Regions from separate parts of the Paenibacillus allorhizosphaerae genome, predicted to be linked through region 2. Evidence: riboswitches for the same ligand, from Rfam matches in the RefSeq annotation. Region 2 holds a riboswitch; the other holds the start of a gene.

Region 1 (4,419 bases), 430 kb from region 2:
TGCGCAGCCTTACTTCTTCTTTCTCATCGGTGAGATCGACGGCGTCCCGCGCAGAAGCGGACCGTTCCAACGCCACCTTGTTGGCTGCCAGCGTTTGCCTTAATTTTTGTTTCTCTGCGTCCGTCATTTTTTGATTGCCGTTCAGCACACGTACCGTTTGAACCTTCGGATCTACCGGACTCGTGTTGGCGTAACCGATCGGAATCAGAGCCAGGTTGCTCTCAAGCTCGCTCGCGGCATTCGGGCTCGTCTGAATATTGCCCGCACCCGGAGGAGGCGTGCACGATTCGGTCAGCGCCGCTTTCACGTCATCGCCGCCGTTCTTCGTATAACGCCAGTCGACGCGGTCCCCGATATTGATTTTGTAGCCGCCGGCGCTTGTCGTCGGGAACGAGCAATTGACCGCGTACATCCAGCCGCTCTTCGATCCTTTATCGAATTCGCGCAAACCGTCGATTCCGCTTACGTAGGCGCTGGAGCCGCTGCCCTTCGATTGTACCCGACCCGCCCCCAAGGCGCGAATGAGGACGGAAAATGCCGTATCTCCGCTCTGCCAGTCAAGCGACTGTGAAGACAAGATCGTTCCAAGCTTATCATCGCCCGCCACGCTGATCGTAATCGTTCTTGACGGGGGCACCGGTCCTCCCGGAACGGGTCCCGGATTATCGTTCGCAGTTAAGCGTTTGACCCCGCGAAGCACGGTAGGATAGCCGTTAACGAGCGGTCCGGTAACGACAATCCGCTGGTCCGCCGCCGTATACCCGTTCGGGAATTCGGCGATGCCCTGCGCGCCCGTCCATACTTTCTGCTCTCCGACCTGCACATACACTGCAGCAGCGACGGAGACCGCCGGGGAACTGTATAAATTTTCGATCTGCGTTACTTTTACGCGGAACGGTTCGCCTGCAACAGGTTCCTCGGGTGCCAATGAAATGTCTGCGAGCATTTTGAAAGCATCGTAAGGCCCGTAGAAGATGGCAAGCTCGTCACCGTCTTGCAGCTTAACGTCCTTCCAAAGATAATCGTTGGTCCATTTTCCGTCCCGTTTAATATTGAAAGCCCAATAATCATATGAACTGCCGTATACGTACTTCGATACGGTTCCGATCTTCGTTACGTCGAAGAAGAAACCGTCTGAAGTCTCGACAGGGAGATTGTTCTGAGCAGCCAGCAGCTGCAGCGCTTCGAGCGGTGTTTCGGCCGATAGATCCCCTTCCGCAAGCGTCGTGTCCTTATGTTCAATATGGACATATACCGATGCTTTCGGCTGCGGATTGCCTTCCGAAGGCAGGGGAACTTCATACTCCCCGCCTTGCCCGCCGGTTAGCGTATTGAAAGCAAGCAGGGCAAGCAGCCCCTGATACGTCGCAGATTTGTCAGACGACGTTCCGTTTGTAACTGCAAACCCGCCGTCCGCGTTAAAATTACGGAACAATGCGGTCAGCAGATTCCCGTAAATTTTATCAAAACTTCCCGTTCTTCCGTCGATTTGCTGCGCGGAAAGTCCTAAAATTACATAAGCCAATGTATTGCTGTTGGCAATGCCGCTTTCCGAATTTAAGTCGCCGTTCCCCGACTGTATCGATGCGATCCAAGCCGTTGCTTTCGATACAGACGCTTTCACGTCAGAACGATCCTTGTATGGAGCAAGCGCCCATAGCGCCGCACCGGTCAAATCCAGATCGGACTTGCTATTGTCCAGTGCCCAGCCCTGATCCGGAATTTGACTGCTCAACAGTCGGCTGACCAGCTTATCCTGCGTCCAGGTTGCGTTCACCGGAACCTGGTACGATCCGTTATTCAATGCAAGAAGGGCATAAATCACCCCGTTAATTCCCTGCATTTCGAGCTGCGGATGATTGTAAATCCGCTCGATGAGATTGATCCCTCCGAAAGAAACGGGATCCCCTCCCGCCGCCTTGACACCTAGCGCCAATGTGACGTAGTCGGTTACTTTCGCTTGAACCTCGAGCCTCGCTGCTTGCTTCTTGGCTTCACTCAAATACTCATCCGTTGACGGCACCGTCTTGCCTGCCGCATGAAGCGTATAAACATACCAGTCTCTCAGTTCTGTATTATTCACGTCCCAATGATTCGCAACCCACGCGGACGCTTCCTCAATTGCTTGCGAAACCGTTATTATCCGGGTCTCCTCGCCGGATCCCGTATCGGTCTGGAGCGCGTTCGCAGCTGCAACACCGGCGAAGCCGCCGATGCCGCTAACGAGCTGCGCAAACAGCAGCAGGCCGATGACCAGCAGATAAAACGGACGTTTCCATGCACTAATTTTGCCCATTGTTCTCGCTTCTCCCTCTCTTCTCTCTGAACTGCCCATTTTCATAGAACCGTTGCTTAAGCCGGGAACAAGCCAAAAAAGGCACCTCCCCGAATGGAAGATGCCTGCGATCGTATGGATAGGATGCCGAAACGAAAAACCGAAGCCGCCGATGCAGAAAACGATGTTTCTGCAGCCAGAGCATAGCCGGTACAGCCGCCGATCTCACACCTCCCTATATCGCGTAGGTTCCTGGGGTGTTAACGAACAGGCAGGTCTCCTGACTTGCGCATCGACGCTGGCCCGCTTCCTTCCCATTTCTTGCGAAACAGTGGCTCTTGCGGGGGCTCCTCGCTTACAGTGGCGCGACCGTACCGGATTTTCACCGGTTTCCCTATTATGACGAGCTTCCAAGCTCGCCACCCGTTCTCTTTTTTAAAACTATGAAAATGACTTCATTATCTTATCATGACGGCTTACGCTCGTCTACAAGAAAAGCAGACGCCTCGCCGGCTATTGCTTGAACACGACGATCAGCACCCGGCTGTTTACAGCCGTAATGACAAAAATAACCGATAGCCGGGCTTGTCCGAAATAGTACAATGAAATGGCGGCCGATCCAAAAACCAAGATCTCAAATACCAAACGCCCCAGGTTGCCCACATCATATGTCGCTTTGGGAGATACGAACAGCCCCCATATGATCGCAGCAAGCAGCGGGGCTCCTATGCCTAGAGCGATTTTCAAAATCCAGCCGTTTCCGGTTCGAAAGCCCCAATACCCGAGCGCAGTCAGCGCGCATAACTCCAAAACAAACCGTAATAACAAATTTGCGCCTTTTACAATCTCCAATCGTTATTCACGCTCCATCCGTTTTTTTGATTATCGCATACGCGATGAAATCCAAACAGTTCCGGCTTTTGATTTAAAGCAAATTTATTTGGGATCGAATGGCGTTCCCGCTCCGTACCCGAAGCCGCTTTAAAAAAAAAGCAAAAAGAGGGGCGGTCCCCTCTTTTTTGGGCTTTTATTTTCTAGACATGTTGCCCTTCCAACGAAACTCTCATATATTATCACGGATTTGCGTTCATCATTTACTATCGTTCGGAGGGAATAGCGTGCTTCAATATCCTTTTTATCAACCTTGGGTGCCTTATGCCTACCCCCCTGCAAGTACCGGAGCTATGTTTTCGGACATGGATTACTATGGATACCGGAACGAGGCTCAACCTGAATCGTACAAATCTTTGCAAGAAGCGCTTGCCTTAATCAAACAATCGGTCCAGGGCGAACGGGAAGACGAATTATTTTATGACTATCTGATTTCCATCGCTCCTACGCAGGAAGAAAAGAAAATCATCGAAAGCATACGGGACGACGAGCGGAAGCATAACAACATGTTTAGAACCATTTATCAAAACTTGACCGGCCAAACGATTACGGCACTCGAAAGCACTTCATTCGAGAAACCGGCTTCATACATTGACGGCGTGAAAAAAGCGCTGTTCGGCGAGCTGGCCGCAGTCGAGAAATATCGCGATATCCGCGCAGGTCTGCCCAACCGCTATTACCGTGACATGGTATTCGAGATTATAACCGACGAAATCAAACACGCTACGAAGTACAACTACATTTTATATTTGGACCTGAGTCGGAAGAAATAAAAAATATTTCCAATCGACATATCACTTGGATGATTCGCCTGGCAGGCTGCTTAAACCAACAAATTGCTCCAACCGCGCCTTTTGAAGCAGATGGTGCCGGTAGTGCATCTCGACCAACTGAAACCACTCGACCGCGTTCAGGTCGCCGAATCTCGGATGAGCCTTCGTGCCGCTCTCCTGCATATCCGCAAGCGCGGGCTCCACTTCCTGCATGCGCCGCACCACATCGTTCAGTCCCGCAACCAGCTGTTCCTTGCTTTCCGGCTGCGCGGGCGTATATTCCGGCGTGGCCGGCACTTGAATGCGGATCCCAGGAAAGCTGCCTTGCGCAAACACCAGGCGGCCTGCCTCCGTTTTTCTTTCCGTACCACCGGTTTCCGCAGCCTGCTCCCGGCAAGCCTCGATATTTCGCAAATGCAAATATAGCGTCCCCTGAATCAAATGAAGGTACATTTGACCTAACGACCATTCGTCGTCGGA
Region 2 (4,419 bases):
AGGCAAGGGCCTCCGTACAATAGGGCGACGTATTTGACCGGAATCCGCGCATAGCCCACCGTCCAAACGAACAGCCAGCCGATAAGCAGCATCTGCACTATGGGATGTGCAGCATAAGACAGCGTAAATAAGACGGCTGCAAATCCGCTTTTCCACAACGGGGAGACGGCGCGCAGCTTGTTGTTGTATGAAAGCGTGTCAATGAGCCGGATCATGGCGTTTTTGATTTGGAAGATTTGCCCCGCAGCAGTCCGGCCGTATAACCGATGAAACCGGCCCCCAAGGCCGCCTGCAGAGCAAACAGCATGCTTTCCGTTTCGGCTGGCGGCTCATATAGCGAAGAGAACCACGGCGTATAGGAAGGATGCAGTGTCGTAATCAATTGCTCTGCGGCATCGTCTGCGCCCCCAAATTCGCCGCTCACAAAGAGCAGGGGAAACACAGCCAGTACGATGACGGCTGCGAGCATTAGGATGTTCTTCGTACGGTTTGTCATCATTCCCGAACCCCTTTCATTTTTCGCTGCAGCAGCGACAGTTCATGCGAGCTGTACGATTGCAGCCAGTTCCAGATCAATACGGTAAGCAGTCCTTCGCTGATCGCCAAAGGAATTTGCGTGAAAGCGAAAATGCTTGCAAATTTGGAAAACGAGGCGAAGATCCCGCCGCTTTCAGCCGGAAACGCCAAAGCAAGCTGAGCCGAAGTGACCACATACGTGGACAAATCCGCCAGCGCCGCCGCCGTAAAAATCGCCAGCTTTTGCTTTCCTGTCGATTTCATCAACGTTCTATAGACAGCATACCCGACGATCGGCCCGGCTACCGCCATGGAGAACGCGTTGGCGCCGAGCGTCGTCAGGCCGCCATGGGCGAGCAGTACGGCTTGGAACAATAACACAATCGACCCGAGCACGCTCATGGGCAGCGGGCCGAACATGACGGCTCCGAGTCCCGTTCCCGTCGGATGCGAGCTGCTTCCGGTGACGGAAGGAATTTTGAGCGCCGACAGGACGAAAGTAAAGGCGCCGGCGAGCCCGAGCATAAGCTTCAGTTCGGGCGTTTCTTTCGTAATTTTGGACAGAGCACGGAGCCCGAGGATGAAAAAAGGCACAAAAACGGCCCACCAAAAGATGGCCCATCCTACGGGAAGAAACCCTTCCATAATGTGCATCGCATAGGCCGATTGCGGTTCGTTGGCGATAAAGTACAGTGTAAATCCTAGAATGAGGAGCAGCGAGCGGCCCCATTTTTTTTCTTTCATGTCCCTTAACCCTCCTTATTTGATTGACGGTAATACAAAAAAACCAATCCGTCTGGATTGGTTATGGGTACGTATCGTCGGACGACAAAAATAAAGGCAAGCGTCGCTTCACTGTTCGTACACCTTTCCTTTCCGCGAAGGTTGTGTTGGTGCGTAAATGAGGTAGGTCTCCTGGCTCCCGGATCAGCGCTTTCTCCCGTCTTCCCCGATCGGCTGATCGAGTGACGTCTTGGGAGAAACTCCCCGGTTACAGTGGCGGGACCGCTCGGGATTTGCACCCGATTCCCTGTTACCCCTTGTCTTCACAAGGGCACCTCATTTAATGAATCTATGAAATTATGAATTATGCCGCGCCACCTATACGGATCGGAGTCTATCGGATCATGGCGTCGACGTTATTCTACCAAAATGGTTTTCAATAGACAACACCCAGATGGAGTGCTATAGTTACATGTAGAAAACTGAATAAACGATCATTTAGGTGCCGCTTTGCAACCATTGGGATGTAATTCGGCTTAAAAGGGAAGACCGGTTTAAGCCGGCACGGACCCGCCACTGTGAAGAGTATCGATTTTTTTTGGAAAATCGGTAACGTTTTTGCAACGAGTCACTGGAGAAATCTGGGAAGACGCAAAAACGGATGCTCGAAGTCAGGAGACCTGCCTATTTGAGACACTGTTACCTACGGGAGTTAGGGTGGTGTTGGAAAACGTGCCCCTCGTTTGGGATGCTGACGGTTTGATCGCCGCTCGGTTTCCAAGCGCATTTTTGTTGTTTAGCAGGCGGAGCATTTCTGACACATGTTGTCGGAAATGCTTTTTTTGTTGTTTTACAGCCGGTTTCGGCAAAATTTGAAAATCGCCGCTGTTCGTTCGCGAAACAAAGACGGCGGCGCCGACGATCCTGGTTGCCAATGAAACGGATAGAGGTGAAGGGTATGGGAGACAAAGGGAAGCTGCTCATTATCGGATTCGGCCCTGGCGCCTTCGAGCATATTACCGAACGGGCAAGAGCCGCAATCGAAGAAAGCGAAGTGGTGATCGGATACAACACTTACGTCGATCTCATCCGCGGGCTGTTGACGGATCAGGAGATTGTGCGGACCGGCATGACGGAGGAAGTGAGCCGTGCGCAGGAAGCGGTAAGGCAAGCGGAGAGAGGCCGCAAAGTAGCCGTTATTTCAAGCGGCGACGCGGGTGTGTACGGCATGGCCGGTTTAGTATACGAGGTGTTGATCGGCCAGGAGTGGAATCCGTCAACCGGCGTCGAAGTGGAAGTGATCCCGGGTGTTTCGGCGATCAATTCGTGCGCCTCGCTGCTCGGCGCGCCGGTGATGCACGATGCGTGCACGATCAGCTTGAGCGATCATTTGACCCCGTGGGAGATGATCGCCCGCCGGGTGGAAGCGGCCGCTTCCGCAGACTTTGTCATTGCCCTGTACAATCCGCGCAGCGGGAGACGGACGCGGCAAATTGTAGAGACGCAGCGGATATTGCTGAAATACCGGGCGCCGGATACGCCGGTGGGCCTCGTCAAAAGCGCGTACCGCGACCGCGAGCAGGTGATTGTAACGACGCTGGGCAAGATGCTGGAGCATGACATCGGGATGTTGACGACGGTGATCATCGGCAATTCGGCGACGTTCGTATATCACGGCAAAATCATTACGCCGCGCGGATATCAGCGCAAATATACGCTCGATTCGCTGGAACAGCCGCTGAAGCCGCATGAACGGCTTCGTCCGGAAGCCGAGCCTTGGTCGCTGCATGCGTCCGAAGGGACGGAAGACTGGGAGAGCGAGGAAGAGGAGCTTGCGGAGGCTGAAACGGCGGCGGGGCGGCCGCGTGGAGCAGTCCCTGCCGAGCCATCTGCCGATAAGGTACGGAATCATCCGGCAGCGCTTGCGATGCAGGCGCTCAGCGCTTTGAAGGCGGCGGGCGTTGTATCGGACGGCGGTGTGGCTGAAGCTGATCGCGGCATTGGCGTGAGAAAAACAAAGCCAGTTGCCATCTTCGAAGCGGGCGTTTCGCCGGGCATCGCGAACAAAAAGTTCAGCGCAAGGCAGATGGCCGTTTTGGCCGAAATGGCCGGGGAGACGGGGGAACTTGAATATACCCCCAACCACCAGATCATCATGCGCGTGCAAACGGAAGATCCATCCGAGCTGGTTAACCGCCTGAAGCAGGAAAAGCTGCTCGTGTTCCCGATCGGCGATGTCGCGCAAATCAAAGCGTGCGACTTTTGCAATCTAGAGAAGGACAGCGCGATTCCCGTTGCCGAGCGGCTGAATGTGCTCGTGGGCGGGATGAAGGCGCCGAAGGAATTGATGATCGGCGTGAACGGCTGCGGGATGGCGTGCTACGGTGCGGTGCTGGAAGATATCGGGATCGTGCACCGGAGCGGCGCGTACGATTTATTTCTCGGCGGCAAAAAGATCGGGCGCAACGCGCACCCGGCGCAGCTCGTTGCAGAGGGGATCTCGGCGGAAGACATCGTACCCGCGGTGGAGCGAATTTATAAGCAGTACGCGGAGCAAGGGCATCCGAACGAACGGTTCCATAAATTTTTCAAGCGCGTAGGCGTGGTTGGAGGCTTCCAGCACCGGGAGCACGCGCCGCAAGTGGAAGTAAACGCCGTATGCGGCGATTGATACGGGGGAGATTGAGAAATGGAAGCGATATTGTTAGTCGGCCACGGGAGCCGCGATCCCGAGGGGAATGAAGAACTGCTGCAATTTGCCGGGACGGTTCGCCGGATGGCGCCGGAGTACGTCATTGAAACCTGCTTTTTGGAGTTCGCTGCGCCGAATATCATGCAGGGCATCGACCGCTGCGTAGGCCAAGGAGCATCGAGGGTCGTACTCGTACCGATCATTTTGTTTGCGGCGGGACATGCCAAAATTCATATCCCGGCTGCCATTGATGATGCAAAGACGAAATACCCTGAGGTCGAGTTCGTGTACGGCCGTCCGATCGGCGTCCATCAAAAAGTCGTCGATATTTTGAAAACGCGTCTTGCCGAAGCCGGTTTTTCCGGATGGAACGGGGACGGCGGCAGAGATCCGGAAACGGCGGTGTTGATTCTCGGCCGAGGAAGCAGCGACAGCGATGCCAACAGCGATTTCTGCAAAATGACCCGGTTGCTCTGGGAGCAGGTGCC

Evidence for each region. Region 2 has a riboswitch for cobalamin ahead of cobJ (precorrin-3B C(17)-methyltransferase). Riboswitches for the same ligand answer to the same signal wherever they lie in the genome.
Region 1: linked by a shared signal. The riboswitch ahead of ACFQI7_RS16635 (S-layer homology domain-containing protein) and the one ahead of cobJ (precorrin-3B C(17)-methyltransferase) in region 2 are both predicted to bind cobalamin.

Annotation. Positions count from the first base shown of each region.
Region 1 is NZ_JBHSRV010000004.1:73,766-78,184, forward strand. Features, by position in the region: gene ACFQI7_RS16635 (S-layer homology domain-containing protein) at 1-2,296, opposite strand, end outside; cobalamin riboswitch at 2,529-2,717, opposite strand; gene ACFQI7_RS16640 (YrdB family protein) at 2,789-3,127, opposite strand; gene ACFQI7_RS16645 (ferritin-like domain-containing protein) at 3,394-3,939, shown strand; gene ACFQI7_RS16650 (DinB family protein) at 3,961-4,419, opposite strand, start outside.
Region 2 is NZ_JBHSRV010000004.1:504,436-508,854, reverse strand. Features, by position in the region: gene cbiQ (cobalt ECF transporter T component CbiQ) at 1-215, opposite strand, end outside; gene ACFQI7_RS18650 (energy-coupling factor ABC transporter substrate-binding protein) at 212-496, opposite strand; gene ACFQI7_RS18645 (energy-coupling factor ABC transporter permease) at 496-1,260, opposite strand; cobalamin riboswitch at 1,405-1,593, opposite strand; cobalamin riboswitch at 1,723-1,941, shown strand; gene cobJ (precorrin-3B C(17)-methyltransferase) at 2,198-3,910, shown strand; gene ACFQI7_RS18635 (sirohydrochlorin chelatase) at 3,929-4,419, shown strand, end outside.